DNA from 2 places in the Aquitalea aquatilis genome. Region 2 is predicted to be linked to the other one. Evidence: riboswitches for the same ligand, from Rfam matches in the RefSeq annotation. Region 2 holds a riboswitch; the other holds the start of a gene.
The links. A riboswitch is a leader RNA that binds a small molecule or an ion and turns the genes downstream of it on or off. The one in region 2 is predicted to bind thiamine pyrophosphate.
Positions count from the first base shown of each region.

Region 1 (16,015 bases), 1.3 Mb from region 2:
CGTCCAATTGATGTCAGTCATGGTAATCCTATTTATTCAGTTGGTAGAAACCATTGAAAAATAGAATGTCCTTGGCAAAAAATCCAGCCAGCACGGTCCTGCCAGCAGCAGGCTCAGCCCAGCAAGCCCTGCAGCTGCTGGCAGGTATCGCCAATACCGGCCTCGATGCGGATATCGAATACCGCGTCCATACGGGTGGGCGTGTAATTGATCAGCGCCGTCGGCACGCCAGCGCGCGCCGCTTCCAGTGGAATCAGGTTGACCGGCGAGACCTCCAGCGAAGAGCCCAGCACCAGCAGCAAGTCCGCCGCCAGCGCCTGCTGGAAGGCCTGTTCGATCAAGGGAACCGGCTCGCCGTACAACACCACGTCCGGCTTCAGCACATCCATGCAGTGGGTACACAGCGGCAGCACATGGTGATTGATATAGTCCAGCCCCTGTTGCCGGCCGCAGGCAGGACAACTGGCGCTGCGCAGCGTGCCATGCAGTTCCAGTACCTGGCGGCTGCCGGCCACGCCATGCAGGCCGTCGATATTCTGCGTCAGCACCGTGACCTGCGTGCCCGCAGCCTCCAGCCCGGCCAAAAAACGATGGCCGGCATTGGGCTGGTAATTACCCAGCAACTTGGTGTGGAACAGCTGCTTGAAGCTATGCCAGAACGCTTCAGGGTCGGCACGGAAATAATCGATGGACACCAGCTCTTCCAGCTGCATGCCCTGCTGCCACAGCCCCTTGGCCGAGCGAAAATCCGGAATGCCCGACTCGGTGCTCATGCCCGCACCACTCAATACCACGATATGACCAGCCTGCCTGATGGCGGCGGCCAGCCGCATAATATCCTGCTGCATCTGCTGTCTCCTGCACCTGCTTTTTATTGTTGCCAAGCTTAGTCGCGTGCCGCTGCCACTGGCAAAAATCCAGTGCAGCAAGCTTGCCCAACATCAAGCCGATGGCGCACCGTTGACGGGTGCCGGATATTTGACGGCATTTTTCTGCAATTTGTCGCAGACAGCGGCATTGATATCCAGCTTCAGCACGCTAGCCAGCCGCACCAGATACAGCAGCACGTCGGCCACTTCTTCCTGCAGATGGGTAAAGCGTGCCGGGTCGTCTGCCAGCCGGGCGACTTCTTCATCGCTCAACCATTGGAAGATTTCCGCCAGCTCGCCCACCTCGCCGGTCAAGGCCAGCATCAGGTTGCGTGGCGTATGAAAGCGCTGCCAGTCGCGTGCATCGGCAAACTGCTGCAAAGCGGCTTCCAGTGCGGTGGTTTCAATCAAGCGCCTATCGCTCATCGCCGTTTCCTCCGGTGTGCGGTTTCACGTGAAACCGCAGGACACATGCAAAACAAAACGCCCGCAAGCGGGCGTCAGGCTATGGACAAGATCAGATGTCTCAGCGCAACAGACCTTCGTCCTGTAGCGCCGCCTGCACTGCCGGCAGCGCCTGCACCCGCGCCATGAAGGCGGAAATGGCCGGGAAATCATCCAGCGAACGGTGCACCATGTTCGCCCAGTTCAGGCAGGTAAACAGGTAGGCATCGGCCACGCTGAAATCCTCGCCCAGCAAATAGCGAGAGCTGGCCAGCTGTGCTTCCACGATGGCAAAGCGCGCGGTGAGCTTGTCCCAGGCGGCGTTTTTCACCTCGTCACTGCCAGGATAAAACAGCGGGGAAAAGCTCTTGTGTACCTCGGTGGCAATGTAGTTGAGCCACTCTTGCAAACGGTAGCGTGCCAGTGTGCCATTGGCAGGGGCCAGCTTGCGCTCCGGCACCAGGTCGGCCAGGTACTGCACGATGGCCACGCCTTCGCTCAGCACCGTGCCATCTTCCAATTGCAGGGCCGGTACATAGTTTTTGGGGTTGATACTGCGGAACTCCACGCCGCTGGCAGTCACATGCGGTTGCACACGCAGATTGACCTTTTCCACGCTGAACGGCAGCCCTGCTGCATGCAGCACGATATGCGGCGACAGGGAGCAGGCTCCCGGCGAGTAGTAGAGTTTCATCACATCTCCTGTGCGGAAAAACAGCGACTGCAGTACCCCGGCACCAGAGCAGCGCCGGATTCATCCTGATTAGCTGGGGCGACACCCTGACAATTTCAAGCCGGCAAGGCCGCTTCAGCCCTGTTTCGGCGAAAACAACCGGGGGCGGCCGTCCTTGCCCGCCACCGTGGATGGGCTGGATGGGCGGGTTGTCATTTCAATGAACAGGGCCTCGACCTGGGCGCGTGCCCAGGGCGTGCGGCGCAGGAATACCAGGCTGGACTTGATGCTGGGGTCCTGGTTGAAACAGCGGATGGCAATGCGCCGGCCCAGCTCGGGCCAGCCAAAACGCTCTACCAGCGCCAGCAGGATCTTTTCCAGCGTCATGCCGTGCAGCGGGTCATTGGGCGGTGTGTCGCTCATGCGAATCATCCTGTTGATAAGCGCCGGGAACACCGCCGCAGGGAAAAACGAGGCAGTGTAGCCCCAGCCCGGACAAACAACCAGCCGTCTGATTACGCGCAACACCGGGCAAGGCATTCATCATTGCTAACATTTGCCTGCCCTCCCGCAATACTTGGCTGACATCTGCAGCAGATACTGCATTCATCCACTTTCACCTGCACAAGGAAAAGCACCATGAAACTGATCAAATCGCTGTTGATTGTCGGCCTGCTGGGTAGCGCGGCTGCCACCACCGTTCACGCCATGGGCAAGGGTGATTGTGCCATGGGCGGCGATGACATGAAGCAACACATGTGGCAGATGGACCCGGCCAAGCGCGAAGCCATGATGGAAAAGCACCTGCAAATGCTGCATGACAAGCTGAAGATCCAGCCGGCGCAAGAGTCGGCCTGGAAAACCTATATTGCCGCCATCAAGCCGCTGCCACCCCAGGCCCAGGCTCCGGTAAAACCGGACGCCAAGCTGCCGGAACAGCTGGATGGCCATCTGAAAATGATGCAGCAGCATCTGGACATGATGCAGAAACACGTTGCCGCGACCAAGGCGCTGTACCAGCAACTGACACCGGAGCAGCAAAAGCAGTTTGATCAGGAAGGCCAGCGCATGCACGCCGGCATGCAACACCGCATGCCCCACCCGCGCCAGGCTTCCGCCCCGCTGCCGAAAAACTGAGCCTGACATCTGCAGCCATCACCCCGCAGCACCACCGGCCATGCCGGTGGCCGTGCGGTGAGAGTAGGAAAGCACCATGAACTCTCTGACACGCTTCGCCGGCCTTGCTGCGCTCGCCGGCACGATGCTGGCGGCTGCCCCTGCCGCTCAGGCACACCGTGGCGTTTACTATGGGCCACCGCATTTTGCACACTGGCACGATGGTTACTGGAACCATGGCTACTACCGTGGCCGGCTGGGCTGGTGGTGGATCTCCGGTGGTGCCTGGTACTGGTATAGCGCTCCGGTCTACCCCTATCCCGACCCCTACCTTCCCCCCGTGGTGGTCAACACGCCAGCCATACCTGAGGTGCCGGCAACGCCGCCACCGCCAGCCGAAGTGGCCAGCCCGGCTCCGGCCCAGGTCTGGTACTACTGCAAGGCGGCCAAGCAGTACTACCCCTATGTCAGTGAATGTCCCGGTGGCTGGAAAACCGTGCCGGCACAGCCACCCCGATAAGCCAGGACGCACCATCATGAACAAACTGTTGTGGTTACCACTGGCTGCCATCGGCCTGAGCGCATGCAGCACCGTACCACTCGGCCCCACCGTGGCGGTGATGCCGGCAGCGGGCAAACCGTTCGAGGTATTTGCCCAGGAAGAACAGCAATGTCGCCAGTATGCTGAAGCCAACAGTGGCGGCAGCAGTGCTGATGCCTCCAGCAATGCCATGGCTGGCAATATGGCACTGGGTACGGTGGTTGGCGCCGCAGCAGGTGCCTTGATGGGCGGCCATCATGGAGCCGGCGTCGGGGCTGGCGTGGGACTGATTGCCGGTACGGCTACCGGCAGCGGCGAGGCGGGCTACAGCGGGCGCGATGCCCAGTACCGCTACAATATTGCCTATGAGCAATGCATGTATGCCAAGGGTAATCAGTTACCTGACCAGCAGCGCTACAGCGCGCCTTACTATCCGCCACCGCGCCTGCCGTAATCCGCTGGCAAATGACAAAGGGGCTGGTCTGAAAGACCAGCCCCTCTTAATGTATGTGACGACCGGGCTCAGCGCATCAGCGGCCAAACCACTTGTCGCCAAAATTCACCAGCAGCACACCCACCACCACCAATGCCGCCCCCGCCAGTCGTGGCAGATTGACCTCGCGCAGCGGCATGGACAGCCAGCCGAAACGGTCGAATAACAGCGACGTGCACACCTGGCCGGCGATGATCAGCGACAGCATGGTTGCCACTCCCAGTCGCGGTGCCAGCAAGGTGGTACCGAACACAAAAAACGCACCCAACAAACCACCCAGAAACATCCACCACTCGCCACGCGCCAGTTGGCTAAGGCCGCTGAACTTCTGCCCGCTGCACACCGCCAGCAGGATCAGGCTGAGGGTTCCCACGGCAAAGGAAATCATTGCCGCCAACACGGTACTGCCATCCAGCAGCAGCTTGAGCTGATTATTGATCGCTGCCTGCAGCGGCACCACCACGCCGATGGCAAAGGCCATCAGGGCAAGAACTGAATTCATCTTTGTCTTTCGCTAGGCATTGTCAGCGGTGGCACTTGCAACCGCTGCCGGCTTCAGCCAGTCAGCTTGACCGCCACCACCGGGCGGGCGGCCTTGGGGTTGCGGGTGTAGGCGCAAAAACCAGGCTTGGGGCCGATCTTGGGGTGGTTGCGGCAGGTGTTAGGGCGCTGCTCATAGATGGTACACAGCCGGGTTTGCTGATCGAGGTAGTGGCAATCACCATTGGCGCGGCGCATCAGGGTAAAGATGCCGTGCTTGAAATTGAAATGCTGGATCACCCGCTGCTTTTCCAGCCGCTTGGCGATGTTCTTGATCGGCTCTTCCAGCTCGAACTCGTCCACCACCCCCATGCGCACCAGATCGGGCAGGCGTACTTCCACCGGCATGGAACAGCAGCTGCCCATGCAGTCGCTGCACAGGCCGTTCTTGTATTTGATCCAGGTTTCCAGTCGTTCGATATCCGCCATCATTGCTGCCTTATTGCGGACGTTGCTTGAAGAAAGTCATCGGCGCGGTGTAGGGAATCTCGCTGGGCGCCGGTGCTTTCAGGATGTGCTTTTTCATCTTGCCCATCACATGCATTTCACAGGGGCGGCATTCAAACTTGAGGGTGTAGGTTTCGTTGCCGGACTTGAGCGTCATCGGTTCGGCGCGCACCTGGCCCATCACCCCCTTCACGCCCTTGGCCTGCTTGGGACACAGGTTGTAGGAAAAGCGCAGGCAGTGCTTGGTAATCATCAGGCTGACTTCACCCTCTTCCTGATGCGCTTCATAAGCGGCCTCGATCACCTCCACCCCGTGCTTGCGATAGAACTGCCAGGCCAGCTGGTTGTAGACATTGGCCAGATAGCTCAGCGTCTTTTCCGGATATGCCACTGGCGGCTCCACGGCAGCCTTGCGCTGCGGCCTTAGCCAACCGGCCAGCCGGGCCTGTTCCAGCTGTTCGATGGCCTCGCGGCGCAGAGCGTTGATGGCGGATGCCGGCACAAACCACGGCTGGCTCAGCTGCAAGCTCACGTCGTGGGCGACAAACATGGTATTGCCCAGCTTGGCCAGGCTGTCACGCAGGCCCGCCTCGGCCTTGGCGGCATCCTTGGCCGGCTCCAGCGCCAGTTGAGCGACCGTGGTGGCGCTACAACCATCCTCATCGCTCACCGTCAGTTGCAGGCCATCAGCCTGTTCGCTCAGCGTCAGCCATACACCAATCTTGCGTTCGGCCGACTTTTTCAGCAGCGCCAGCTCCCAAGCGTGGTCGCGGTTACGACACAGGTCGGTGCCAGGTTTCAGGCCTTGCAGCAAAACCGGATCGTTAGGCTGGCAGCGCCACAGCAGATGGCCGCCGGGCACATGGCCGATCTGCTTGACGGTGTTGAGCTGCATGCCGACGACTTCACGCTTTTTCATGAAGTTGATGCCGTCGCCATTGCTCATGGTTTCCGGGGTGGCAATCTCCAGCCAGTCCGGCCCTACCTTGTGCACCACGCCCAGCCCCACACCAACAAACTTGGGCGAATCGAAAGCGCCAATGTCGATCTTGCGACCGGTGGCAAAGTAATCGGTGCTGCCACGGTGGAAGGTCTTGTCCGGGTCCGGTGCAAAGAATATTTCGCAGCTGCCGCTGGAGGCCGCTGCCAGTTCCGGACGACGCTCGATGATTTCGTCCAGCAGCAGGCGATAGTGAGCGGTGATGTTTTTCACATAGCTCACATCCTTGTAGCGCCCCTCGATCTTGAGCGAACGCACGCCGGCGTCCAGCAGCGCTTCCAGGTTATTGCTCTGGTTATTGTCCTTCATCGACAGCAAATGCTTGTCGAAGGCCACCACGCCACCGTCCTTGTCGGTCAGGGTATAGGGCAGACGACAGGCCTGTGAGCAATCGCCACGGTTGGCGCTGCGGCCGGTATCGGCATGGCTGATGAAGCACTGGCCAGAGAAGGCCACGCACAAGGCACCATGAATGAAATATTCGATGGTGGCCGCATCGCCCACGCGGGCGGCAATGCGCTTGATCTCGGGAATGGTCAGCTCGCGTGCCAGCACCAGTTGCGACAGGCCGGCATCGGCCAGAAAGCGCGCCTTGTCGGCATCGCGGATATCACACTGGGTGGAGGCATGGAGTTCGATGGGCGGCAAATCCATCTGCAAAATACCCATGTCCTGCACGATCAGCGCATCCACGCCGGCGTCGTACAGCTGCCAGATCAGCTTGCGTGCGGCTTCCAGCTCGGCGTCATGCAGGATGGTATTGAGCGTGGCAAAGATGCGCGCATGGTAGCGGTGGGCAAACTGGGTCAGGCTGGCGATGTCTTCGAGGCTGTTGCTGGCATTGTGCCGCGCACCAAAGCTGGGGCCGCCGATATACACCGCATCCGCACCATGCAGGATGGCTTCACGGCCGATCTCGGCGGTTTTGGCGGGCGATAACAGCTCGATCTGGTGCGACAACAGACTCATGACGATTCCTGACTTGAAAAAAGGGCTTTCCCGCTGGTGGGCAGTACGACGGGAAGGGGCGGAATTATAACGTAATCAGTGGCTTATAGATAGCCGCCACATAAAACCCCGCGCCATCGGGCTACGCTGTCAGCCATCCGTTTTCCCTGACCTCAGTGGACCGCCCCTGCGCACGCCGCGCATGACAAAAAACACGGGCAGTTGCCCAAAGCACTGCCCGTGTTTACGCATGCCTGCCTGAGACTATTTCTGGCTCAGCAACACCGCCAGTTCATCCACCGCCTCGGCCCATTCCGCGTCACAGGCCAGCGCCTGACGCAGAAAGTCTGCCTGAGAGACACTCCAGAACGGCGCATCGGCCAGCGCCTGTTCCGGCTCCAGCCAGTGACGTGCCAGAAACACTTTTATTGCCGTGACATCATTGTCCAGACCAAGCTGGGCAAACAGCTGCTCCAGCTGATGCTTGCCAGTATCCATCGTTATTTTTCCTCTTGCTCCTGATGCAGTACTGCAGGATGGCGCGGAACGGAACACAGCGCAATCGACAAGCGCAGTGGCTTTGCTATAGTCATCTGTCCTGTCTCATGTCTGCCCACACCATGACCCAGCATCTCAGCCTGCAACAAGCCCGCCTGCTGCATCTGGCCGCTCAGGGACTACTGGCTCCGCCACGGCGCAAGGCGGGCCCGGCCGACGTGATGACCGCCATTCGCCGCATGGCGCTGTTGCAGATCGACACCATCAGCGTGGTGGCGCGCAGCCCCTATCTGGTGTTGTACAGCCGGCTGGGCCATTACGACCCGGCCTGGCTGGATGCTGCGCTCGCCAGTGGCCAGCTGTTCGAATACTGGGCACACGAAGCCTGCTTCGTGCCGCAGGAAGACTACCGCCTGCTGCGCCATCGCATGCTGGACCCGGCCCAGATGGGCTGGAAATACCCGCAACGCTGGCTGGAACAACACCAGGATGCGGTCAACACAATACTGGAACATGTCAGGCAACACGGCCCGGTACGCTCGGCGGATTTCAAGCGCAGCGCCGGCAAGGGTGACGGCTGGTGGGACTGGAAGCCGGAAAAGCGCCATCTGGAAGTGCTGTTCACCCTGGGCCAGCTGATGGTGAAGGAGCGGCGCAGCTTTCAACGCGTCTACGATGTGGCCGAAAGAGTCAGGCCGGATTGGGACGACGCACGCGATCTGCCCAGCCTGGAAGCAGCGCAGCGCGATATGGTGCGCCACAGCTGCCGTGCGCTGGGCGTGGTCAAGGCCGGCTGGGTGGCCGATTACTACCGGCTGCGCCGGGGCAAGTACGATGCTTTGCTACACCAGCTGGCCGATGCCGGCGAGCTGATTCCGGCCCGGATCGAGGGCTGGCAGCATGATGTGTTTGTCCATCACAGCCTGCAGGCAGAATTGGTGCTGGCTGCCGAAGACAAGCTCAAATCCGGCCACAGCACCGCCCTGTCGCCCTTCGACCCGGTGGTATGGGACCGCAAGCGTGCCAGCGAACTGTTCGGCTTTGATTACCGCATCGAATGCTACACCCCGGCCGCCAAGCGCCAGTTCGGCTATTTCGTGCTGCCGCTGCTCAGCCGTGGCCGGCTGGTAGGGCGCATGGACGCCAAAGCCCATCGCCAGCAGGGTGTTTTTGAAATCAAGGCGCTGTATCTGGAAGCAGGCATTCAGCCCACTCAGCAGCTGTGCCGCGATCTGGCCGCCATGTTGGGCAAACTGGCCGCCTGGCATGGCACGCCGCGTATTCAGCTGCAGCAGGGTCCCGCCGCACTGGCGGCCGCCCTTCAGGCAGCTGAGAACCAGCTGACAAGATAGCTTGGCCACTTTGAACAAGGAGGCGCAAGGCAGCTGCAGGGGTTTTGTTGACGGCGCTTAACCCAGCAACACTTCGCTGTACTGGATCTGCGGCGTGATATCGGTGTAATTGGCGATATCACCCTGCAGCTCTTCCGCTATCGGCATGAACGCCGCCAAAAATGTCTCGACCGACTCAAACTGCAGCTGGCACTGCGCGGTGAACTGCGGCATGGTGCCCGGCTGGCTGCCGCTGATGCCCTTCTCCACCCGCATGTCGAGCAAGGCCGGAGCCAGCAGTTTGCTGGCCAGCGGCATGTGCTGTTGCAGGTAGTAGTCGAAATCGAAACGGGCAGTAGCGCTATACGGATAGAGAATGCTGACGTTGATCATGACCATATCCTTGGTGGTGAGGGCATCAGCATAATCGCATCGCCGCCCGCACTCCAGCTTCAAGCGACCTGCTTGCGGTACTGGATAAAGCCCAGATTGTCTGCCAGCCGGTCGTACAGCTGGCGCGCCGGGGCGTTGCTTTCATGGGTGAGCCAGTACACCCGGCTACAGCCGGCTGTCTTGGCATAGGCATACACCTGCTCGATCAAGGCCCGCCCGGCACCGGTACCGCGTATTTCCGGTTGCACGAACAGATCCTGCAGATAACAGTAATTGCCCGGCGTCCAGCTGCTGCGATGCAACACCGTATGTACCAGCCCCACCGCCTGCTCACCCTGCCAGGCCAGCCAGGCCTGCATCGGCTCGGCCGGGTCGAGAAAACGCTGCCAGGTGATGGCGGTATCCGCCTCGCTCTGGCTGCTGTGATAGAAATCCAGATAGCCCTGCCACAAGGGCAGCCAGGCGGCAAAATCAGTGGCGGCAAGCGGGCGGATGGATACGGCGTGGCTCATGGCGTTCTCCTGTGGATAAGCCCTCATGCTGCCCGGCTTATGGCCCCATGGGCAGAGCCAATGCCAGTCAACACAATGGAACCACTATCAGCAAAGTCCCAGGCTTTACCCACAGGAGTATTGCAACAGCAAACTTATCCACAAGAGAAGCCGCAACCATCCCCAGCCTCAGTGGCATGCCGGGACAGAAATCTTCTCACCGTCCACATCGATAAATGGACCACGACGATCAGCAATCAAGAAATAGATCATGCCGCCAAGCCCGGCCGCCATGAACCAGGAAAAGTCTCTGAACACAGCAAACAAGGGCAAGAAGGTGAGCCCAAGAGCCAGCCCGCCAGAGATCATCAGCGCAATGATCGCCCTGGGATTACTGCCTGCCATATAGTGGTATTCGCTCTGTGCATCATCTGAATACAAGGCAGGTATATTGATTTTCTGCTTTCTGATTATCCAGTAATCAATCATGATGATGCCGAATAGTGGCCCCAGCAATGCTCCTAATCCCCCCAGAAAAATCGGAATGACCAGGGGTGAGTTATAAAGATTCCATGGCAGGATAAGCAGCCCAATCAAAGCAGATAAAATGGCAGCTTTGCGAAAATTCATGTACTTCGGCATCAGGTTTGTCAATGCATAGGTTGGTGCCACAAAATTGGCCATCAAATTCACACCGACTGTCAGTATCAGTAGCGAAAGCGTGGCAAGCACCAACAAAAAGGTATTCGGAATCATCGCGACAATATCTGCCGGCGACGCAATGATATGGCCATCAATATGGTATTGCCCACCAGTAAGCACCACGACAATTCCACCAAAAAGCAACATATTGATTGGAATACCCCAGAAATTTCCCCAGAAAATGGAATTCCTGGATTGCGCAGCTCGAGTGAAGTCGCAGAAATTAAGAATGAAAGTACCGTAAACACTTACCCACAGGGCCGCAGCACCAAGAATTTTTATCCACATGTCAGTGCCACTCAGTGCATGACTCATTTCCCAGGCAATGGAAAACTTGGCACGCACCAGAATCCAGCCTGCGAGCGCGCTAAAAGTCATCAAGATCACAGGCCCGGCAATGGCTTCATACTTGCGAATCATTTCCATGCCATAGCTGACAATTACCAGCTGTATGGCCCACAGTAGCAGGAAAGTAGCCCAACCCAATGAAGACAGCCCAAGCAGGTTATCTGTCTGAAAAGACTTAAGTGCCGGGTAAATGGCAATCAGTGCCAATTGTAAGACAAGAGATGCCAGGTAAGTCTGAATACCAAACCATGCAATGGCAACGGCCCCACGCAATAAGGCAGGAATCTGCGCACCACGCGTGCCAAAAGCAATACGGCTCATCACAGGAAAGGGAATACCTGTCTTTTCACCCATATACCCGGACAGGTTAAGCAGCAAGAACAGGAATACTGCTCCAAATCCAAAGGCCAATAATATCTGCCAGCCACCCAGACCCAATGAAAACAGGCCAATTGCGAATGCATAATTCCCCAGGTTATGCACATCATTGGCCCATAGTGCAAAAATACTGTAAGCACTCCATTGCCTGCCATTTTTATTTGTTGGTGCTAAATCAGCATTATAAAGCCGTGAACTCAGCCCAGATTGGCCATCTAAATAATTGGTAACTGGCTGATCAGCAGGTGTTGCTGCCGGCAAATTGCCAGAATCTTCAATATAATCGGTTTGCCGCATGCTATTTTCTCCCTGTCCGGATGTAAATAAACCGTTGCAACAAGAGATACCGGAAAATAAATTACGCATGACCTGCAATGACTGCCCACTCGCTTCCTATCAGGATAATCAGCTTTATACTGCAAGACAGCATTGATCTCTCCGCAACAACTGTTCTGGTGCAGGCGGATGATGGCATTAAATGGCAATAATATGTCCTGAACTTATTGCCGGAATAAATAACTGAATTCCACAATCATCAATATCTGCATGCATAATCCAAAACAATGTTGCAGACCCAAAAAAACCGCCTGCACAAAAGTGACAGACGGTTTTGACTTCAGCTTCAGTTAGATCAGATCTTGTCGTACAGCTTGGCTCCGCCCTTCACAAACTCCACCGACTTCACTTCCATGCCCTTCTGCAGCGCCGCTTCCTCGCTGATGCCCTGCTTGGCGGCGAATTCGCGTACGTCCTGGGTGATCTTCATCGAGCAGAAATGCGGGCCGCACATGGAACAGAAGTGCGCCACCTTGGCGCTGTCCTTGGGCAGGGTTTCGTCATGGAAGCTGCGCGCCTTGTCCGGATCCAGACCCAGATTGAACTGGTCTTCCCAGCGGAATTCGAAACGCGCCTTGGACAGCGCGTTATCGCGGATCTGCGCACCAGGGTGACCCTTGGCCAGATCGGCCGCATGGGCGGCCAGCTTGTAGGTGATGATGCCTTCCTTGACGTCGTCCTTGTTGGGCAGGCCCAGGTGTTCCTTCTGGGTGACGTAGCACAGCATGGCCGTGCCATACCAGCCGATCTGGGCAGCGCCGATGGCCGAGGTGATGTGGTCGTAGCCCGGTGCGATGTCGGTGGTGAGCGGGCCCAGGGTGTAGAACGGCGCTTCGTGGCACCACTCCAGTTCCTTGTCCATATTCTCCTTGATCAGCTGCATCGGCACATGGCCGGGGCCTTCGATCATCACCTGCACATCGTGCTGCCAGGCAATCTGCGTCAGCTCGCCCAGGGTTTTCAGTTCGCCCAGCTGGGCGGCATCGTTGGCATCCCACACGCTGCCCGGACGCAGACCATCACCCAGGCTGAAGGCCACGTCGTAAGCCTTCATGATTTCGCAGATGTCCTCGAAATGGGTGTAGAGGAAGTTTTCCTGATGGTGGGCCAGACACCACTTGGCCATGATGGAACCACCACGCGACACGATGCCGGTCATGCGGTTGGCGGTCAGCGGCACATAGCGCAGCAGCACACCAGCGTGGATGGTGAAGTAGTCCACGCCCTGCTCGGCCTGCTCGATCAGCGTGTCCTTGAAGATTTCCCAGCTCAGGTCTTCGGCCTTGCCGTTGACCTTTTCCAGCGCCTGATAGATGGGCACGGTGCCGATGGGTACCGGCGAATTGCGCAAAATCCACTCGCGGGTTTCATGGATGTTCTTGCCGGTGGACAGGTCCATGATGGTGTCGGCACCCCAGCGGATGCCCCAGGTCATCTTGTCCACTTCTTCGGAAATCGACGACGTTACCGCACTATTGCCGATATTGCCGTTGATCTTCACCAGGAAGTTGCGGCCGATGATCATCGGCTCGGATTCCGGATGGTTGATGTTGTTGGGAATGATGGCGCGGCCGCAGGCCACTTCCTGGCGCACGAATTCCGGGGTGATTTCCTCCGGCAGCGCCGCACCATAACTGTGACCGGCATGCTGGCGGGTCATCAGCTCCAGCAGCTTGGTGTTCTTGCCACCGGCAGCCTGCAGGCTCCCGATATAGGCCTTGCGGTTCAGGCTTTCGCGGATGGCGACATATTCCATTTCCGGCGTGATGATGCCCTGGCGCGCATAGTGCATCTGGCTGACATTCTGGCCCGGCCGCGCACGGCGCGGTTTGCGCTTCAGGTTGAAACGCAGCTCGTCCAGTTTGCTGTCCGCTTCACGGGCGCGGCCGTATTCGCTGGACAGGCCGGCAAGCTGTTCGGTATCGCCACGTTCGGCAATCCAGGCAGCGCGCAAAGCCGGCAGGCCGCTCTGGATATCGATGCTGGCTGCCGGGTCGGAATAGATGCCGCTGGTGTCGTAAACATAGATGGGCGGGTTGGCTTCACCACCAAACTGGGTGGGGGTCGCGCTCTGGCTGATTTCACGCATCGGCACGCGAATATCCGGGCGGCTGCCTTCAACATAGATCTTGCGGGAATTGGGCAGGGGCTGGATGGCGGCAGTATCGACCACCATCTGTTCATTCAGTTTTGCGGGCGCGTTCATCGGGTTTCCTCCATGCGATGAAACGGCGCAAGGAGCGGAATTCCGGCGAACCGGGCTGCAAGGGAAGGGGGTGGGACCATGCAGATTGCGCTTCCCTACGCCGGGATTAACCGGGTCAGGTTCCAAGGGTATTTCTCACCCGTGCAACATGAAGCGGATAACATCCCCATCCAGTCTGGATAAGGACACCACAGCTTGCCGCACAGGACCCCTAGCGATGCTGTGAAGGTAAGGTAAATGTGGGATAATCGCAAGTTATCGTCATGACACGCTGCCTATTGAAGTCAGGTTTTCCGCAATGCGGCACACCCGCTTTGGCAGCCAGCCTTCGGAGTAAGCTGATGGATTTTGAAAATGCCCGTTTCAACATGGTCGAGCAGCAGATTCGTCCGTGGGACGTACTTGACCCGAAAATTCTGGACCTGCTGTTTCACGTGAAACGCGAAGACTTCGTTGCTGACGACAAGCGCCAGCTGGCCTTTGTCGACACCGAACTGCCGCTGCCGCACGGTGGCAAGATGCTGCAGCCCAAGCTGGAAGCCCGTCTGGCGCAGGACGTCGCTGTCGAGGCACAAGACAAGGTACTGGAAATCGGTACTGGTGCTGGCTATCTGACCGCCTTGCTGGCCAAGCTGGGCCGCCATGTATATAGCGTTGAGATTAATGCCGCCACGCGCGAAACCGCAGCTGCCAACCTGAAAAAAGCCGGTATCGGCAATGTCACCCTGGTGGAAGGCAATGGTCTGGACGGCCTGCAGCAGCAAGCTCCGTTCGATGTCATCGTGGTGGGTGGTTCGCTGCCGGTGGTGCCGGAAAGCCTGAAATCCCAGCTGGCCGTAGGTGGCCGCATGATCGTGGTGGTGGGTGACCTGCCGGTGATGAGCTGCAAGCTGATCAAGCGCGTGGGCGAATCATCCTTCAGCGAAACCAATCTGTTTGAAACCTGTATTTCCCGTCTGGCCAAGGCAGAAGCCATCGAGCCGGAACGCTTCGTTTTCTGATGCTCAGGGAAATCACTGCCAGCGATCTGGCGGCATGGCTGGCCGATACCGGCAAGGAACAGCCGCTGCTGCTGGACGTAAGGGAAGATTGGGAAGTTCAGCTGGCCAGCATTGCCGGTTCGCTGCACATTCCGATGAACCTGATTCCGCTGCGCATGAGCGAGCTGCCGGATGACCGGACCATCGTCACCGTCTGCCATCATGGTGTACGCAGCTATCAGGTTGGCCTGTACCTGGCCAATGCCGGTTTCGAACAGGTGCTGAGCCTGCGTGGTGGTGTGGAAGCCTGGGCCTGTGATGTAGATCCGGCCATGGCCCATTATTGAGATCAGCAGCCCCTCCCTGCCGCCAAGCCGTACCCTGACAAGGCCATTCCCTCGCGGAATGGCTTTTGTTTTGCAACTTGTCCCTGCTGCTTTCGTCCAAAAATGCAGCAAAACCAACCCGATACGGTATCTGTCTTGAGCCTTAGTCAACTCCAATACCTTGCTCCTGCCCTGGCCCCGGTGCATCCGGCCTGGGAGGATGTACTGAAATTACCTGCCGTCTTTGCCCGTCTGGTACAGATCGATCAGCAGCTGGGCCAGCAAGCCGCCCAAGGCAAAACCCTGTTTCCGCCACGCGCCGACATCTTCAGTGCCCTGCGCACCATGGCACCCGCCGACATCAAGGTGGTGATCCTGGGCCAGGACCCGTATCACGGTCAGGGCGAAGCCATGGGCTTGTCTTTCTCTGTACCTCCGGGCGTGCGTATCCCGCCCAGCCTGCGCAATATCTACAAGGAACTGGTAGCTGACCTGGGCGGTGGCATGCCAGCCAGCGGCGATCTTTCGCACTGGGCCGAACAGGGCGTGCTGCTGCTGAACAGCGTGCTGACGGTGGAAATGGACAAGGCCGGCAGTCATGGCAAGCTGGGCTGGCAACAGGTCAGCGACGCGCTGATTGATGCCGTCAACCAGAAAAATCCCGGCTGCGTCTTCCTGCTGTGGGGCAACTGGGCACAGACCAAGGCCGAGCGCATCGACACCAGCCGTCACCTGGTGCTGACTGCCGCCCATCCCTCCCCCCTGTCAGCCAGCCGCGGCTTTCACGGCTGCCGCCATTTTTCCCAGGTGAATGCCTGGTTGGCCGCACATGGCCGCGGCACCATCCACTGGATGCCGGCCGCCAGCCAGAACAGCCTGTTCTGAGCTGTAGCAAAACCGGGGTTGCTGCGGCAGCCCCGGCCGGCAAAACCCTGCTTTTCAGCACAGCCGCATT
Region 1 is NZ_CP039731.1:1,133,256-1,149,270, forward strand. Features, by position in the region: gene FAZ30_RS05135 (mechanosensitive ion channel family protein) at 1-21, opposite strand, end outside; gene FAZ30_RS05140 (NAD-dependent protein deacylase) at 114-848, opposite strand; gene FAZ30_RS05145 (nucleotide pyrophosphohydrolase) at 942-1,295, opposite strand; gene gstA (glutathione transferase GstA) at 1,396-2,007, opposite strand; gene FAZ30_RS05155 (VF530 family protein) at 2,122-2,409, opposite strand; gene FAZ30_RS05160 (Spy/CpxP family protein refolding chaperone) at 2,626-3,123, shown strand; gene FAZ30_RS05165 (hypothetical protein) at 3,200-3,622, shown strand; gene FAZ30_RS05170 (glycine zipper family protein) at 3,639-4,097, shown strand; gene FAZ30_RS05175 (DMT family transporter) at 4,174-4,638, opposite strand; gene FAZ30_RS05180 (YkgJ family cysteine cluster protein) at 4,692-5,108, opposite strand; gene FAZ30_RS05185 (peptidase U32 family protein) at 5,116-7,092, opposite strand; gene FAZ30_RS05190 (DUF2789 domain-containing protein) at 7,336-7,569, opposite strand; gene FAZ30_RS05195 (winged helix-turn-helix domain-containing protein) at 7,677-8,921, shown strand; gene FAZ30_RS05200 (EthD family reductase) at 8,979-9,293, opposite strand; gene FAZ30_RS05205 (GNAT family N-acetyltransferase) at 9,353-9,805, opposite strand; gene FAZ30_RS05210 (NCS1 family nucleobase:cation symporter-1) at 9,974-11,509, opposite strand; gene thiC (phosphomethylpyrimidine synthase ThiC) at 11,844-13,754, opposite strand; TPP riboswitch at 13,830-13,977, opposite strand; gene FAZ30_RS05220 (protein-L-isoaspartate O-methyltransferase family protein) at 14,096-14,755, shown strand; gene FAZ30_RS05225 (rhodanese-like domain-containing protein) at 14,752-15,081, shown strand; gene ung (uracil-DNA glycosylase) at 15,217-15,945, shown strand.
Region 1: it holds a riboswitch for thiamine pyrophosphate, as region 2 does, so the genes downstream of both, thiC (phosphomethylpyrimidine synthase ThiC) here and FAZ30_RS19370 (thiamine ABC transporter substrate-binding protein) in region 2, are expected to answer to the same signal.

Region 2 (16,015 bases):
TCGCGGTCGCTCAGATCAACCCGCTTGAAGTTGGGCACGCTGGACATTTCCAGCATGCCATCCGGCCCGATGACGGCAATCTGCACAAACAACTGGCTCTGAATGATGCCCTGCTTCAGATAGTGCGGCAGGTCCATCTTGTTGCCTTCGGACTCGTACTCGTATTTCAGGAAGAGCACCGACTGGTCGACGGCGCGGATGGTGCGCGAGATGTGTTCTTCAAACACCCGTACCATGTTTTCGCTTTGCCGCTGCATTTCCAGCCGGCTGCGGGCATGGTCGATATTGACTTGCCATAGCACCGCACTCCAGATCATGGCGATCAGGAACAGGCTGAATAGTGGAATCACCCATTCCAGGCTCAATCTGCCCAGGCCGTGCTGGAACAGCCCGGCCATGCCGTGTTTCTCTTGTTTCATCTTTGCCCCGCTTGCTGCTTCTGCCCGAAGAAACAGCCATGTCTTTATTTTTTGATTATTGGCCGCGAAGCTGGCCGCTGGCAGGGGAGTGCCTGTTGTCGTAGCTGGGTTCCCGCGCTTAACACCCCTGTGCCCTTGGCTGCGGCTTGATCGGCCATCCCGCCATGCCAGAATGGTAGTGGCTGCCGCTAAATCGAAGTTTGATTTAAGGCATGCCCATGTCTTTTTATAGAGTTTAACTTTAAAAACCGGTAGGGATTAAACCGGCTAGCAGCTTAAATCAAGGCCCATAAAGCCAGCATCACCCCAAGAATCAGTACCCCCATCAGGATTTGCGAGGTATTGCGCTCTCTTTGCAGGGCCGACTTGATGCTGCTATAGGACGACTCCAGCCGGTTGACCTTCTCTTCCAGCGCGGCACGGGTTTCATCCTGCAGCGCCAGCGATTGCAGCATGGCTTCGCCGCCCACTTCCTGAATGTGCTCCTTGTCCCACACGCCCAGCAGGCGGCTGACCTTGTCCTTGAAATACAGGCTGGTGCGCTGTGCGGCATCTTGCCAGTCAAACTGGAAGCCCTGGCTGGCATAGAAGGCATTGCGGCGCAGCTTTTCTTCTTCGCTGGCATTGCCGGTGATGCCGATCAGGCCCGGGCTGATGGCGTAGTCAGGGTAGGCACCCTTGACCCAGCTGATGGTCTGGGCAAACAGAAAGGTATCCAGCCCGAGCCCGGTAAAGGCTTCCGTACAGTTGACGCCGTTTTTGGGGCCGAAGGTGACCGAGCGGCTAGGGTGGTCCACTCGCACCCAGGCGCAGTTGTAGCTGGTGTGAAAGCGGGCGTCGTCATTGGCGTAATGTAGCCACTGGTTGCCTTCGGTACGGGCAAAGCCACGGAATTGCAGGCGGAAGAAATCTGATTGACCTGTCATGGCGCGGCTGCGGTGCAGAATGCCGTATATGGGTAGCCCGCTGGCGGTCAGCGTCAATACCGTTTCGCCCAGCGGCATGGCCAGGGTGGCGAGGGTGCTCTCGTTTTCCGGCGCGCGCAGTTCGACTTCGGGCTGCGGCACTGGTTTGCTGGTGTTGGCAGGCGTATTCATGCGCTAATCATAGCGTAATCATGCTACAGCGTTGTGCAGGAAATCCTGAATTCGGTGCGCTTGCGGCTAGATTTTGGTGCGATGCAGCAAGAAATGGCCGGCCACACAGTTGAAATACTCTGGAAATCACTGGAAAAAAGCTGGCACGGTGTTTGCATATAGCACAGTGCATCCCCGGTGGCGCCGGGTTTGCGAGTGAGTCTGTCCCGTTGCAATCTGCGGCTTTAATCGTGCATCAAGCCAGGCCTGGGTAATATTGCCCAGGCCCTTTTTTTATCCACGCCGCGGTGGAGCAGAGGGTAGGTCCTGGTCTGAGCCGATTCCCTGTCTGGCCAATTCCTGTCATCTGCGCAATCTGCGCGACTTGGCGCATAGCGAGCTTAAAGCAAACATAGGTTCTGTATCCGCTGACGCGGATGATGATTTTCCTGCCGCGTCCGCACGGCGGCGGAGAAGGAGCCTTTGTTTGGCCAAAGGCCCCTTCCAACCCCAAATGCCACCCCACAAGCATGGCCTGCGGCTGCCCGACAGGTCCCGACCGCCGCGAGGCGCGCCTGAACTCGCGATTTGCTAGCGTCAAATCGCTTAAACAGGGCAGGTGCTTACTTAGTTCGCACCAGTCACCCGTCGGCATGCTTGACGGGGCCCGTGGCGTATTGATGCGCTGCTTGCGATAGCGAATAACTGCGTAGATGGGGTACTGATACAGGTCAGGATTTTTCCATGTCAATGCGCTAGCATGACTGGTATCGGCCAAGAGCAGTCACCCACCACCACTGACTAAACTCAAACGAAATTACTCTTTCATTAAATCCAGAAATCCAGCGAGGGTAGGTATGTATTGTGGAAGCACCATTTTGGGTTGGTCTGATTTGATTTTTGGTGTGTTCGGCATTGTGGATGATAGCGATATTTTGATTCGTGGTGCAATTCATGCATAAGGAAGCAGTTGCAAATTTATAAGTGGCCTCTCGCTTCTGTTTTTGCGATTTTTTAGCCCAGCAGTTGGGTTGGTCGCAGCAGGAATTATCTATTTTTCACTAGGTGTGCGTGCAGTTTTTATTGATTGCTTAATGCTGATGGATAAATAAAAGTTTCCGCTGTATTGTCCATCTGAACACAAAAATTCTTATTTTTCATTCTTGTTAACTGCTAATTTATTTTCGGCAATATCAATGAAGTTTGAATTTCATTTTGGTTGGGAAGATGATGAAAGAGCTATGTTTTGTTTTTTTACTATTTTTTGGCTATGCTTTTCTTGTCAATAAAAGCATTACCCTTGCAAGCAATAATTTCACAAATAGGGCGCTGCAATTTATTGCAGTTGTGATTGCATTGGTGATTGCATTAACTGCGATCCTTATGCTTGGCTATGCATTTTTCTGGGTAAAAACTCCACCTGTCAGACCTAAGTCTGTGCTAATTATTTTTGCAGAAAATGTGCAACTACCGATTTTTTTATTTTTCCCGACTTCACTAGCATTCATCACTGCATTTGTTCTTAGAAAAAAAGAAAAATACACTCGTCAATACTGGGTGCAGGTCATTACCATCTTTGCAGCTATTTTCTCACCTATTGGCCTGGTTGTTTCTGGTAGTGCTTTGGCTGGTACTTGGTTTTGATTATGCAATCGACATATTTAGACTGTTGTGCTCTGGTAGACTGCAGTTGGCCGGAAAGGAAGTTCAGATTATCTGTTCGGAAAAATAAATGCTTGTAAGGCTTGAGCTGATTTTTTTGTGGTTGGAGTCAATTTTTTGCAATTGGCAACACCTAAGATAATTAAGTTGTTGATTCTAGGTATTACACTTAGATATTAAGTTCTCAATTGGCACGGTTCAATATAGGCCAGGTAAGTGCACGGGAGGGAATTCTAGAATTTTATTGATTGATAATAATTTTTATGATTACAAGGACGCTGTGGCTTGTGGCTACTCCGACTGTAGCTTGCGTTTTTTCAAAGAACACCGCGATTAGTCTGTGGAAAAATTTTTCAGACAAAATTGGTTCCAAAGTAAAATTGGGCTGGGTTCGTATGAGGGGTGTCAATGGTAGAGTGGTATTTTCCATTGAGGCTGACGGTGTTGCTGTAGAGTCTTATGATAGTACGATTTTAAAGTATGAAGTGCGGCGTCAGAAAGCTCGTGACTCAACGGCCAATTATGCTATTTTTATTATTTTTGCAATTGTTATTGGTTTAATATTGTTATATTTGTCTGGGGTGGACGATAATATTAATAAGTAAGTTTCATGTGCGTGATCGATAGTCAGTCACTTTGGGTCGTTTCCGGTCACTTCCAAGGCGCTGCATGTGCAGCAGCCTTTGCACATCCATAGCTTTCGCGTTGCCCCTTTCTACAGGGCAATGTCCGTCTACGGCCGGATGTACACAGTTATGAAAGACTCACAAGGGAAAGCTGCGAGCCGTTCTGGTGTCAGTGTTCAAACACCTAGCCGCCTTGAAGGAAAATCAATATGATTACTCGTAATTGACATATCAAAAAACCAACCACGGATTCAGTTATGTTGCAACTACTTTTTGGGTTTCTGTCTTTCGCTTACTTGATGTTATTGGGCGAGCGACTTATTCCTGGGCTTTATAATATCGACTGGAAATACGATAGGTCACGCTGGCGATTCAGCCGAATGCTTGAATTTCTACCCGCTAACAAAATTGTGAGAATAGTCTCACTGCCAGTTATCGGGTTTATCACGCTTCTCACGCTGCCATTATTTCTTGATTTCCCCTATGCTTTCATTGTGACCATAGGCATGCTGGTGCTGTTTTTTGTCACATGAAGCCATTTCAACATTAGGAAAAACTGCGTGTGCTAATGCTCCGTGTTCAAGCAGCCAGTCCCTTATCTCATCTTTGTCAAAAAAATCAAGACGACACTAATCGTAACGTATGCCACCACCAGCCTCTGAAGCAGGGTAATCAGTTTGGCGAGCTGATTCCCTGCTTTGGCTTGCTGGCGAATGTCTTTTTCCAAACTGTAGCCAGGGCGTACGACTTTGCACTTTTTGGTATCGGGCAAATAGAGCAGTATGAGTAGTGCGTACACCACGATGAATAATGCCATCAAAATCTTGCCCATGCTGGAATCTGCCTAACATCAAGTCGAAAGCAGAAATCCCATTTTCAGTAATTCGACTTTGGCACACGAAGTCACCCACATCTCCCGACTTTTCCCACTTCACCTACGCCACCCTTGGGCCCCGTCAAGCATGCCGACGGGTGGCCGGGGCGAGGTGTTAAGCGCCTGCCCTGTTTGAGCGATTTGACGTTAGCAAATCGCGAGTTCAGGCGCGCCTCGCACCGGGCGGGACCTGTCGGGCAGCCGCAGGCCATGCTTGTGGGGTGGCCTGGGAGGTGAAGGAGGGCTTGGCCAGGCAAGCCCTCTTTCCCGTCCGCCGCGCGGAAGCGGCACTCAAATCATTATCCGCGTGAGCGGATGCAAACTCTGGTGATTTCCACCGCGTATACCGATACATCCTGGCATCCCCCTGCCTGGCGGCGGGTGCTGTCCGCCTTGGCAGGCTTGATTGGTGTCCGGGGCGAGCTGGCTCAGGCCCGCAACAGCGGTAGTCGCTCGAAATGGCCGCCGAATAGCTGGCGGGCGTCCTTGCCCCACCAGTCTTGCACCACGGTGCTGTACAGCTGGCGAAAGTCGATGGCATAGGGCAGGTTGCCATCCGTCACGCCCGCCAGTAGCGGTGTCTGGCCGTACAGGCCGCCCTTGACCCGGCCGCCCAGCATGAAATGACTGTTGGCGGTGCCATGATCGGTGCCGCGATTGCCGTTTTCGCGTGGTCGGCGGCCAAACTCGGCATAGCTCAGCACCAGGGTATCGTCCCAGCGCCCCTGTGCCTGCAAGCGGTTTTGCAGCAGCGCCAAGCCGTCGGCCAGTTCGCCCAGCAAGCGGGCCTGGGTGGGCTGCTGGTTGCCGTGGGTGTCAAAGCCGGTGAGGGTGATGCGTGCCACCGCGATGCGGGTGCCGTTTTGCAGGATGTCAGCGAGAGTGTTGATGGCCTGGGCAAAGCCGCCTGCTGCCTTGGGCGGCGCGGTGGGGGCATCGGCCGGATTGGCCGCTGGTTTCATTGCGGGTTGTTGCAGGGCATTGGCTGCGGTACGGATATCGCCCTCCACCTTGAGAATGTGCGACAGCGCGCCGCTGTGTGCGCCGGCCTGCTGGTCTGCTGCCAGCTTGGCCTGACGGGCGAAGTCCTGCGGGTTACTCAGCACCACGGCGCGCGCTCCGCCATCCAGCGGCCCCAGGTTCTGGCTGGACAGCACGACGCCGTCGGCAGCAAAGCCGGCCGGTACCGGCTGGCTGCGAAACAGCCGGGTCAGCCAGCCTTCGCCCAGATACTGGTTGCTGGCCGAGGCCGTTTCCCAGATTTCGATGGAACGAAAGTGCGACAGATTGGGCTCGGGATAGCCTACGCCTTGCAGCACCGCCAGCTGGTGGTTTTGCCACAAGGGCAGCAGGCTGCTCATGGCCGGGTGCAGGCCGATCTGTTCATTTAGTTGCAGTACTTGCGGCCGGGGAATACCGATGGCGGGGCGCAGGCGATAGTAGTCATCGCTGGCGTAGGGGATGACCGTATTGAGCCCGTCATTGCCACCTTTTAGCTCGATCAGCACCAGCAGGCGCTGGTAAGCGGCCGGTGCCAGTGCATAGCTGAGATTCGGCAGTACTGAAACCAGCAGGCCGGCCCCCATGGCCTTGAGAAATTCGCGGCGTTGAAACATGGCAGAGTCCCTGGTAGTGGTTTCAATGAACCTGGTAAGCCGGGTCCAGCAGCAAGGGCGCAATGGCTTGTGCGCCGCTCATGCCTTCCGGCAGCGGCTGGGCCGGTGGCACGGCCAGTAGCAGGCGGGCGCTATCGGCTGCAGTACGGATATGGTAGATGGCGGTCCACTCGTCTGGTTGCAGCTTGATCGGGCGCAAGCCGGCCTGGATCATCCGCTGGATACGTGCCTCGCGCCCGCGGGCTTCGTCCATCTGGCTATCGGCTTTGACGAAGTTGTTGCGAATGGGCGCGGCATCATGACTGAGGCGGTCCAGAAACTGCTTGCGCGTCAGCAGGGTGGCGCTGTTGATCCATACTTCGCCACCGGGCCAGCCTTTGACATTGGGCGGGTTGAACACGTCCTGGCCCAACTGGCGGTTGAGCCCGGCCAGCGCACGCCAGTCCGGCGGGGTCAGGTCGAAGGTCACCAGCGTGCCCACGGTCAGTTCCAGCGGGGACTTGATCAACTGGCCCTGGCTTTGCCAGAAGGCCGGTGTCAGCAGCATGGCGCGCAGCAGCGGACGGATTTCGTAATTGTCGCGGTAGAACAGCGCGGACAGGCGCTGGATGTCGGCCTCGTTCGGGGTGGGCGACACCAGGGTTTTCCACAGCTTGATGGTGACAAAGCGCGCGGTCTGCGGTTTGCGCAGCAGCATGTCCAGCACGTCGTCGCCATCGAAATTGCCTTGCTGGCCGAAGATGGTTTTGTCGCCGTTGTCATGCTGATTGGGGCGGTAGACAAACTGGAAGTCCTTGTCCAGCGACCAGCCGGTAAAGGCACGCGCGGCTTCGCGGATGTCCTGCTCGCTGTAATGGCCTTCGCCCAGGGTGAACAGCTCCATCACTTCGCGGGCAAAATTCTCGTTTGGCTGGCCCTTGCGGTTATTCACCGTGTCCAGATAGCGCATCATCGCCGGATCGCGGGCGATGGCGTGCAGCAACTGGCCGAAGTTGCCCAGTGCCTGATGGCGCAGCAATACATTCTGCTGATACATCAGTTGCGGCACGCCCACCTTATCCAGCCCGGAAACAAAATGGTTATGCCAGAACAGGGTCATCTTTTCCGTCAGCGGGCTGGGCGTGCTGCGCATTTCTTCCAGCCACCAGCCACGCAACTCTTGCGCATGTTCGTTGCGCTCTTTTTGCAGGGCTTTCTTTTCGTCTTCGGTCAGATTGGGTTTGCCGGGGTGGTCGAATGGTTCATTGACCCAGGCGGGCGGCGCGCTGAGGGCGCTGTACACGGCATGATCCAGCAGCCGGTCCACTGCCTGTTGGCGGCCCAGTGGGGCATACAGGGCGATTTGTGCCGGATTGGCACCAAAGCCGGTGCGCGACAGCAAGTGACGTGCCCCTTCTTCGCCAATGCCGGCCCAGGCGGTGAGCGGCAGCAGGCAGAGCAGGATCAGGCGGATGGCTGTTTGCGCATGCGATTTCATGGAAAAGGCTCGCTCTTCGGTATAAGGCAGGCCGGCCAGAGCGTGCTCGGCCACCGTGGCCGGCTAGCTTCTGGCCGGTAATTGCTTGGAATATGGCTGAAGTTTACTTGCCGATTTCCTTGCTGACCTTGTTTTCTTGCTGATTCAGGTTTCTTTGTTCCTGCTTGCTGATGTGGCCATGATTTTTACGGGCATCGGCACGTTCCTGCTGGCGGATGGCGTGGTCCTGTTGGTGCAGTTCGCGGGCTTGTTGTTTGCTGATTTCACCTTCCTTGCGTTCCTGGTGGATGCGCTTGTCCTGATTGGCCAGACGGTGGTTCACTTCAGCGCGGCGCGGGTGCTGCTTTTGCCATTCGGTTGCGGCCGAGGCAGTGCTCGACAGGGTGGCGAAGGTGAGAGCGGACAGGCTGATCAGCATGATGTGAGCGGACAGTTTCATGATTTTGTTCCTTGGGTTATCGGCGAGTGCTGCGGTTTGAACAAGCGTGCTGTTGTTGTGAATTCATCATGGGGGGAAAGTGTGTACAATTCGTTTTCTGTTTGCTGCGGGCTGTTAATTTTCGTGAATAAACGGTAACGCCTTGTAAGCAAGCATGTCGGCAGGTATCTGTAAGGATGCCGCCAATCACCAGGGGTGCCCCTAGCGGGCTGAGAAACACCCTAGAACCTGAACTGGATAATGCCAGCGGAGGGAGCGTGATGCAGAAGGCCCCACCATCTGTTGTTCCGCTTGCTCCGGCGATTGCGCCTTGTCGCACGGAGAATGTCATGCAGTTGTTCAAAACCACTAGTCTCATCAGCGCGCTGCTGCTGGCCGGCCTGAGCCATGCCGCCGAACTGCGCGTGCTTACCCATAGCTCGTTTGCCGTGTCCAAGCCCTTGCTGGCGGAGTTCGAGCAGCAGAATGGCGTCAAACTCAGCATCATCAAGGCCGGCGATGCCGGCGAGATGGTCAACAAGCTGATCCTGACCCGCGCCAATCCCATTGCCGACGTGGTGTACGGCATCGACAACACCATGATGGGCAAGGCCGCTGCTGCTGGTGTGTTGTTGCCGGAAGCTGCAGAGCGCAAGTCCGGCCAGCCGCTGCTGCCGGGTGCCACCAGCATCGACTATGGCTATGTCACGCTGAACTACGACAAGGCCTGGTTTGCCAAGAAGCAGCTGCCGCTGCCCAAGACCCTGGACGACCTGACCCGTCCGGCCTACAAGGACCTGCTGGTGGTGGAAAATCCGGCAACTTCCAGCCCCGGTCTGGCTTTCCTGCTGTCGACCATCTCCGCCATGGGTGAGACCAAGGCCATGGCTTTCTGGGCCAAATTGCGCGACAACGGCGTCAAGGTGAGCAAGGGCTGGACCGAGGCCTATTACACCGACTTCTCGCGCAACGGCGGCGCGCGTCCCATCGTGGTGAGCTATGCCACCAGCCCGGCGGCAGAAGTGTTCTATAGCAAGGAAAAACTCAGCACCTCGCCCACCGCCAACCTGCTGCTGCCTGGCGCGGTATTCCAGCAAGTGGAAGGCGCTGTGCTGGTGAAGGGCGGCCAGCAAGCCGCGCTGGCGCGCAAATTTGTTGCCTTCCTGCGCTCGGACGCCGTGCAGAAGGATATCCCCACCACGATGTGGATGTATCCGGTGCAGCCTGGCATCGCGCTGGATCCGGTATTCCAGCATGCCGAAAAGCCGGCAACCCACACTACGCCTGACCAGCAACAGATTGCGGCCAAGAGCGCCGGCTGGGTCGGCAAGTGGACACGCATCGTGCTGAAGTCCGGCCAGTAATGCCCACCGCGAGCACGGTTCCTGACATCCTCAGCCCGCGGCTGATCCTGCGTCACCTGACGCCTGCCATGCTGCAGGCCAGCATGGAAGCGCGGCTGGCCGAGGCGGCGCGCTGGCTGGGTGCCCCCTTGCCCATCAGCTGGCTGGAAGAAGCGGCGGTGATGTCGCTGCGGCTGGAACAAATGGAAAACGAGCCGGAGTATGCGCCGTGGTCGATGCGCGCCATGCTGCGGCGGGAGGATGGCCAACTAGTGGGCCATATCAATTTCCATACCTGTCCCGGTCATGCCTATCTGCGGGGGCGTGGTGATGTCGAGCTGGGCTATACCGTGCTGCCGGCTTTCCGGCGCCAGGGTTATGCCACCGAGGCGCTGCTGGCCTGCGCCGGCTGGGCGGTGGAAACCGCCGGGGTGAAGCGCTTTGTGCTGTCCATCAGCCCGGATAATCTGCCCTCGCAGGCGCTGGCCGCCAGCCTGGGTTTCCAATGGCTGGAACGGGTGGACGACCCGGAAGACGGTCCGGAAGACGTGCTGGTTGCCGACTGGCCTTTTACCCGGCAGCGCCATGTCTGAGCGCGGCCGTCGTGCAGGGCTGGCGTTATTGCCGCTGGCCTTTTTGCTGCTGATGTCCATCCTGCCCTTGCTGCGTTTGTTGCAGGAAGGGCAGGGCGCGGTGTCCGCCGACCTGTTTGCCGACCGCTATCTGCAATGGCGCGTGCTGTGGTCCTTGCTGCAGGCCGCTGCCAGCTGTGTGGCCGCCTTACTGATCGGCCTGCCGATTGCCTGGTGTCTGGCGCGCTATCGTTTTCCTGGCCGCAGCCTCAGCCTGCGCCTGCTGATGCTGCCCTTTGTCATGCCCACCCTGGTGGCGGCCATGGGCGTGCTGGCGCTGTTCGGGCCGCAGGGCTTGCTGGGGGTGAATCTGCAGGACACGCCCTGGCTATTGCTGTATGGCAATCTGTTTTTCAATCTGCCGTTGGTGATCCGCGCCGCCTGCGAAGGGCTGGCGCAGATACCGGCCAGCCGGCTGGCTGCCGCCCGCACGCTGGGTGCCACGCCATGGCGGGTGTTCTGGCGGGTGGAATGGCCGGCGGTGCGGCCCTGGTTGTTGTCCGCCTTGTGCCTGGTATTCCTGTATTGCTTCTCTGGCTTCGGATTGGCGCTGCTGCTGGGTGGGCAGCGCTATGCCACGGTGGAGGTAGAGATCTATCAGCTGGTGTCCTACGAACTGAACCTGGCCGATGCCGGCGCACTGGCGCTGTTGATGCTGCTGGTGACCGGGGCGGTGGCCATGCTGTATGCCTGGCTGGAGCGCCGTCTGGCTGCGCCGCTAAAGGTGGACCCGGTGCTGCCGCGCCGTCCGCAGGGTCTGGAGTGGCTGCAACTGGCGGCGGCGCTGGCCTTGTTGCTGCTGTTTGCCGGCCTGCCTCTGCTGGCGGTGCTGTGGCGCGCCATGCAGGCGCTGGCTGCTTCCGGTTTCAGCCTGCTGCACGACGAGGAAGTGCTGCTGGCACTGGGCAACTCGGCCCGTTTCAGTGCCATGGCCGTGCTGCTGGCTGCGGTGCTGGGCTGGCTGCATGCCCTGGCGGCGCGCGGTAGCTTGTGCTTGCGGGCACTGGCCTTTCTTCCTTTCGTGGTGTCGCCAGTGTGCGTGGCGTTTGGCCTGTTGCTGCTCTACCCGCAGTGGAGCGCCAGTCTGCCCCTGCTGCTGGCCAGCTATGCCTTGCTGGCCTATCCCTTTGTGGCGCGCAGCCTGGCTGGTGCGCTGGACAGCCTGCCACGTCACTGGCCGCAGGCCGCACGCAGTCTGGGGGCCAGCCCCTTGCGGGTGTTTGCCCGTATCGAATGGCCTTTGCTGCGGCCGGCCTTCCGCCGTGGCTTGGCCTTTGCTGCGGCTACCGCATTGGGTGAATTTGCCGTGACGCTGTTTTTGTCGCGGCCGGAATGGCTGACCCTGACCACGCTGATCTACCAGCGGCTGGGCCGGCCAGGGGCCGACAATGCCGCCAGCGCCATGCTGCTGGCCTGTCTGTTGATGTTGCTGGCGCTGCTGGCTTTTCTGATGATCGAATGGCCGTCTGCCGCCGAACGGCAGTTGCGCAAGGAGTCCTGACATGTTGCAACTGGATGGCGTATGCAAGCGTTTTGGCCACAAGCTGGTGGCCGACCAGCTCAGCCTGACCCTGGAGGCCGGCGAAGTGCTGGCCTTGCTGGGGCCATCGGGCTGCGGCAAAAGCAGTTTGCTGAAAATGATTGCCGGGCTGGAGCAGCCTGATGGCGGCCGCCTGTCGTTTGCTGGTGAAGACCTGGCCGGCGTGGCGGCCGAGGCAAGGCGTTTTGCGCTGATGTTTCAGGACTTTGCCCTGTTTCCGCATCTGGATGTGCTGGGCAATGTCTGCTTCGGCCTGATCGAGCATGGGGTAGCGCGAGCGGTGGCCCGGCAGCAGGCGCTGGCCTGCCTGCAGCAACTGGGGCTGGCCGGCATGGAGGCGCGCAAGGTGTGGACGCTCTCCGGCGGCGAACAGCAGCGGGTGGCGCTGGCGCGGGCCTTGGTCACCCGGCCACGGCTGTTGCTGCTGGATGAGCCGTTTTCCAGTCTGGATGCGGATTTACGCCGGCAGTTGCAGCAGGAATTCCGCCAGCAGTTACAGCAGGCGGCCATTCCGGCGCTGTTGGTCACCCACGATAGGGAAGAAGCATTCGCCCTGGCCGACCGGGTAGCGGTGCTGCGGGAGGGGCGCATTGTCCAGTGCGCCACCCCGGCTCAACTGCTGGCGGCACCGGCCACGCCCTGGCTGGCGCGCTTTATCGGTTACGAAAACGTGCTGGCGGAGGGCGTGGTGCCAGAGCAGGCCTTGCGGCTGGGGCCGGAGCAGCCGGCGACGGCGGTGCGGCGCATCATCCAGCTGGCGGACGGCGTGCGGGTGACGGTGGCCAGTGCGGATGGCGAGCTGACGCTGACCCTGTCTGCGCGCGAAGTGCAGCAGTATGCGGCCGGGCTGAATATCGGCAGCCTGTTGCATGTCGGTATCGACCGTGCCGCCATGCTGCCTTATTCCGCAGCCTGCTGATTAAGAGCGGCGAACAAAATAGCGTAGCGTCCCTGGGGCAAGGCGCGCCGACGCAGACAGTACAAAGAGTACGGCAAGGAGGCGCAACGCAGCAGCAGGGTTTTTGTTAGCGGCTCTAACTGGCCAGCTCGGCGACCGGCTGGCATACATCTACCCAGCTGCCAGCGGTGATGTCGGCCATCAGTGCCGGGCTGATGCGCACCGCGCTGTGAATGGCACCGGCGGCGGGAAGTACTTCGTCGAAATCCTGCAAAGAACGATCCAGATATACCGGCAGCGGCTGCGCCAAACCAAAGGGGCAGACCCCGCCCACCGGGTGGCCGGTCAGCGCGACGACCTCTTCCAGTGCCAGCATCTTGCCCTTGCCAAAGGCTTCCTTGAATTTGCGGTTGTCGATGCGGGCATCGCCACGGGTGACCAGAATGATGACCTCGCCGCTGTTCAGGCGGAAGGACAGGGTCTTGGCGATGCGCCCCGGCTCCACGCCGTGGGCTTCGGCGGCCAGCGCCACGGTGGCGGTGCTGACTTCCAGTTCGATGATGGGGATATCCAGATTGCGGGCGGCGAAGAAATCGCGAACGGATTGCAGGCTCATGATCAAAGGCTAAATAGCATGGTATTGACGGCACTCCACACTAAACGCTGACCGGCAGGCTGGCAAGACGCGCAGCCAGCCGGACGGGCTTCAGTGCCTGGCGATTTCACTCAGCTTGTCGCTGATGTCCTGCGCGGTGGCAGCCTGCTCTTCTGCTGCATTGGCGATTTCGACCACGAAATTCCTCATCTGGTGGATCTCATCGACAATGGCCACGATGGCGTTTTCGGCATTGCTGAAGTCCTGTTCGGTGGATTTTACCTGCAGGCGGCCGCTGTCCATCGAGTGGATGCTGGTGTTGACCTCCTGCTGGATGTCGCGAATCATGCTGCCGATTTCCTGGGTGGCCTTGGTAGTGCGCTCGGCCAGTTTGCGTACTTCATCGGCCACCACGGCAAAGCCACGGCCCATTTCGCCGGCGCGTGCCGCTTCGATGGCGGCGTTTAGCGCCAGCAGATTGGTCTGATCGGCAATATCCTTGATCACGCTGACAATCTGGCCAATGGTTTCCGATTGTTTGCCCAGCGATGTCAGATTGTCAGCGGTGTGGCTTACCAGTTCGCTCACCGATTTCATGGCGGTAGCGTTGTTCTGGATCATGCTCTTGCCATCCTGCGATCTTCTCAGCATTTCTTCCGATGAGTCTGAGGCCGAGGCCGTGCGCACGGCCACCATTTCAATGGTGGCACTCATGGCCTGCATATTGCCTGATAGTTCTCCTACACGTTCTTCCAGAAAAGTGCGCCGCTGGTCATTGGCATCACGCAAGTTCTGGGCTTCTATCTCGGATGAAATGTCCTGAAAACTGGCCATGAAACAGAGCAGCTTGCTGCTGTCCTGATCATCCCAGATGGGAAAGACCTTGGTCTTGAAGGTGACGCTGCCTACCGGAATCAGTGCTTCATGGTGAGTAATACGACGTGCGGCAATGTCTTGCAGGATTTGGCGGATGCGGTCGGGGTCGCGATGAAACTGGTGGATGCTGTGCTTGAAGGCATTGTTGACATCCACGCCAGCGCGGAATTTCTTGTTCATCATGCTGCGGTGACTGGCCAGCACATCGCGCGCGGTGCGGTTCATGTAGAAGATAGTGTTATCCGGCGTGGTGTCTGCCAGCATGATCAGATTGTCGACATAGTCCAGCATTGCCGTGAACTGGTGTAGCTGTTGCTTGCTCTCCTGCTGGTCCTGCTTGGTGGTGCCAAATCCGAACATGATGCACTCCTGTCAGTGACTTGCCGCTGAGCGATCATGCCTGCCACACAGTGCTGGCCATGGGCAGCTCAAGCAGCTGGCTGATTTAGATGTAAACAGCTTTAATTAAAGTGCTGCGATAAAAGCGTACTAAATTAATCAGGTATAAGGCACTGCTTAATTGAAAATCAAGGTTGAATCGTTGTGGCCTCTCTGCCGGTACAGGTTGACAGCGCCGCCTTGCCGCTTGGCAAGATGGGGAGGGCGTCATTCCGGCAGCGCCAGCATATGGGTTTCCTTCACTTCTTCCATCACCACATAGCTGCGCGATTCATTGGCATTGGGCAGTTGCAGCAGGATTTCCCCCAGCAGCTTGCGGTACATCGACATGTCGGGGATGCGTGCCTTGATCAGGTAGTCGTATTCGCCGGATACCAGGTGGCATTCGAGGATTTCCGGGATGTTCTGGATTTCGCGGCGGAAGGCGTCGAAGATATTGCCAGACTTGGCCGACAGCTTGATCTCCACGAATACCAGCAGCGATGCGCCCATGGCATGGGGATTGAGGCGGGCGTAATAGCCCTCGATCACCCCGTCGCGTTCCAGCCGGCGCACTCTTTCCGTACAGGGCGTGGTGGACAGGCCCACCTTTTCCGCCAGCTCGGTCATGGCAATGCGGCCGTTTTTTTGCAGCCATTTCAATATCTTAAGATCGATCTTGTCCAGCTCGCGCTCGTGGGTGTGTTTTACTTTCATTATTTCACTGCCAATCTTTAATTTGAAAGAGTTATTAATTAGCAAATTGTTTTATTTTGGTGAAAAAAACTGCATTGAAATAAATATACTACACAAAATCACTAAGCACATGATGCGTAGCACGGAGAAAGAGGAAATGAAGGTAATCGTACTGGGTGGCGGCGTAGTAGGTGTGTCTACTGCATGGTATCTGGCCAAGGCCGGCGTTGAAGTCACGGTGCTGGAGCGCCAGGAAGGTGTTGCGCTGGAAACCAGCTTTGGCAATGCCGGCCAGATTTCCCCTGGCTATTCCGCCCCCTGGGCTGCGCCTGGCATCCCGGCCAAGGCGGTCAAGTGGATGTTCCAGCGTCACGCCCCTCTTGCCATCCAGCCGGATGGCAGCGTTTACCAGTTGCAGTGGATTGCCAAGATGCTGGCCAACTGCAACGAACAATCCTATGCCCTCAACAAAAGCCGCATGATGCGCCTGGCTGAATACAGCCGCGACATGATCAAGGAGCTGCGTGCCGAAACCGGCCTGGATTACGAAGGTCGCCAAGGCGGTACCCTGCAGCTGTTCCGTTCGCAAGCCCAGGTGGAAGGCATGGCCAAGGACATCGCCGTGCTAAAAGAGTGCGGTGTGGACTTCAATGTGCTGGACCCGGACGGCTGTGCCCGTGTCGAGCCGGCGCTGGCCAAGGTCAAGCACAAGCTGACCGGCGGCCTGCAACTGCCGAACGACGAAACCGGCGATTGCAATCTGTTTACCAGCCGTCTGGCGGATCTTGCTGCGGCCAAGGGCGTGAAATTCCGCTTTGGCGTGAATATTTCCGCTATCGAAACCCATAACGGCCGCATTAGCGGTGTGCGCATCGGCGACGAAATGCTG
Region 2 is NZ_CP039731.1:4,161,899-4,177,913, reverse strand. Features, by position in the region: gene FAZ30_RS19415 (sensor histidine kinase) at 1-419, opposite strand, end outside; gene FAZ30_RS19410 (hypothetical protein) at 695-1,516, opposite strand; gene FAZ30_RS19405 (hypothetical protein) at 2,723-3,139, shown strand; gene FAZ30_RS19400 (hypothetical protein) at 3,445-3,762, shown strand; gene FAZ30_RS19395 (hypothetical protein) at 4,041-4,316, shown strand; gene FAZ30_RS19390 (hypothetical protein) at 4,379-4,615, opposite strand; gene FAZ30_RS19385 (DUF1501 domain-containing protein) at 5,086-6,273, opposite strand; gene FAZ30_RS19380 (DUF1800 domain-containing protein) at 6,296-7,804, opposite strand; gene FAZ30_RS19375 (hypothetical protein) at 7,854-8,189, opposite strand; TPP riboswitch at 8,371-8,462, shown strand; gene FAZ30_RS19370 (thiamine ABC transporter substrate-binding protein) at 8,519-9,532, shown strand; gene FAZ30_RS19365 (GNAT family N-acetyltransferase) at 9,532-10,104, shown strand; gene FAZ30_RS19360 (ABC transporter permease) at 10,097-11,644, shown strand; gene FAZ30_RS19355 (ABC transporter ATP-binding protein) at 11,646-12,602, shown strand; gene FAZ30_RS19350 (YbaK/EbsC family protein) at 12,718-13,197, opposite strand; gene FAZ30_RS21040 (methyl-accepting chemotaxis protein) at 13,288-13,773, opposite strand; gene FAZ30_RS19340 (Lrp/AsnC ligand binding domain-containing protein) at 14,659-15,147, opposite strand; gene FAZ30_RS19335 (D-amino acid dehydrogenase) at 15,284-16,015, shown strand, end outside.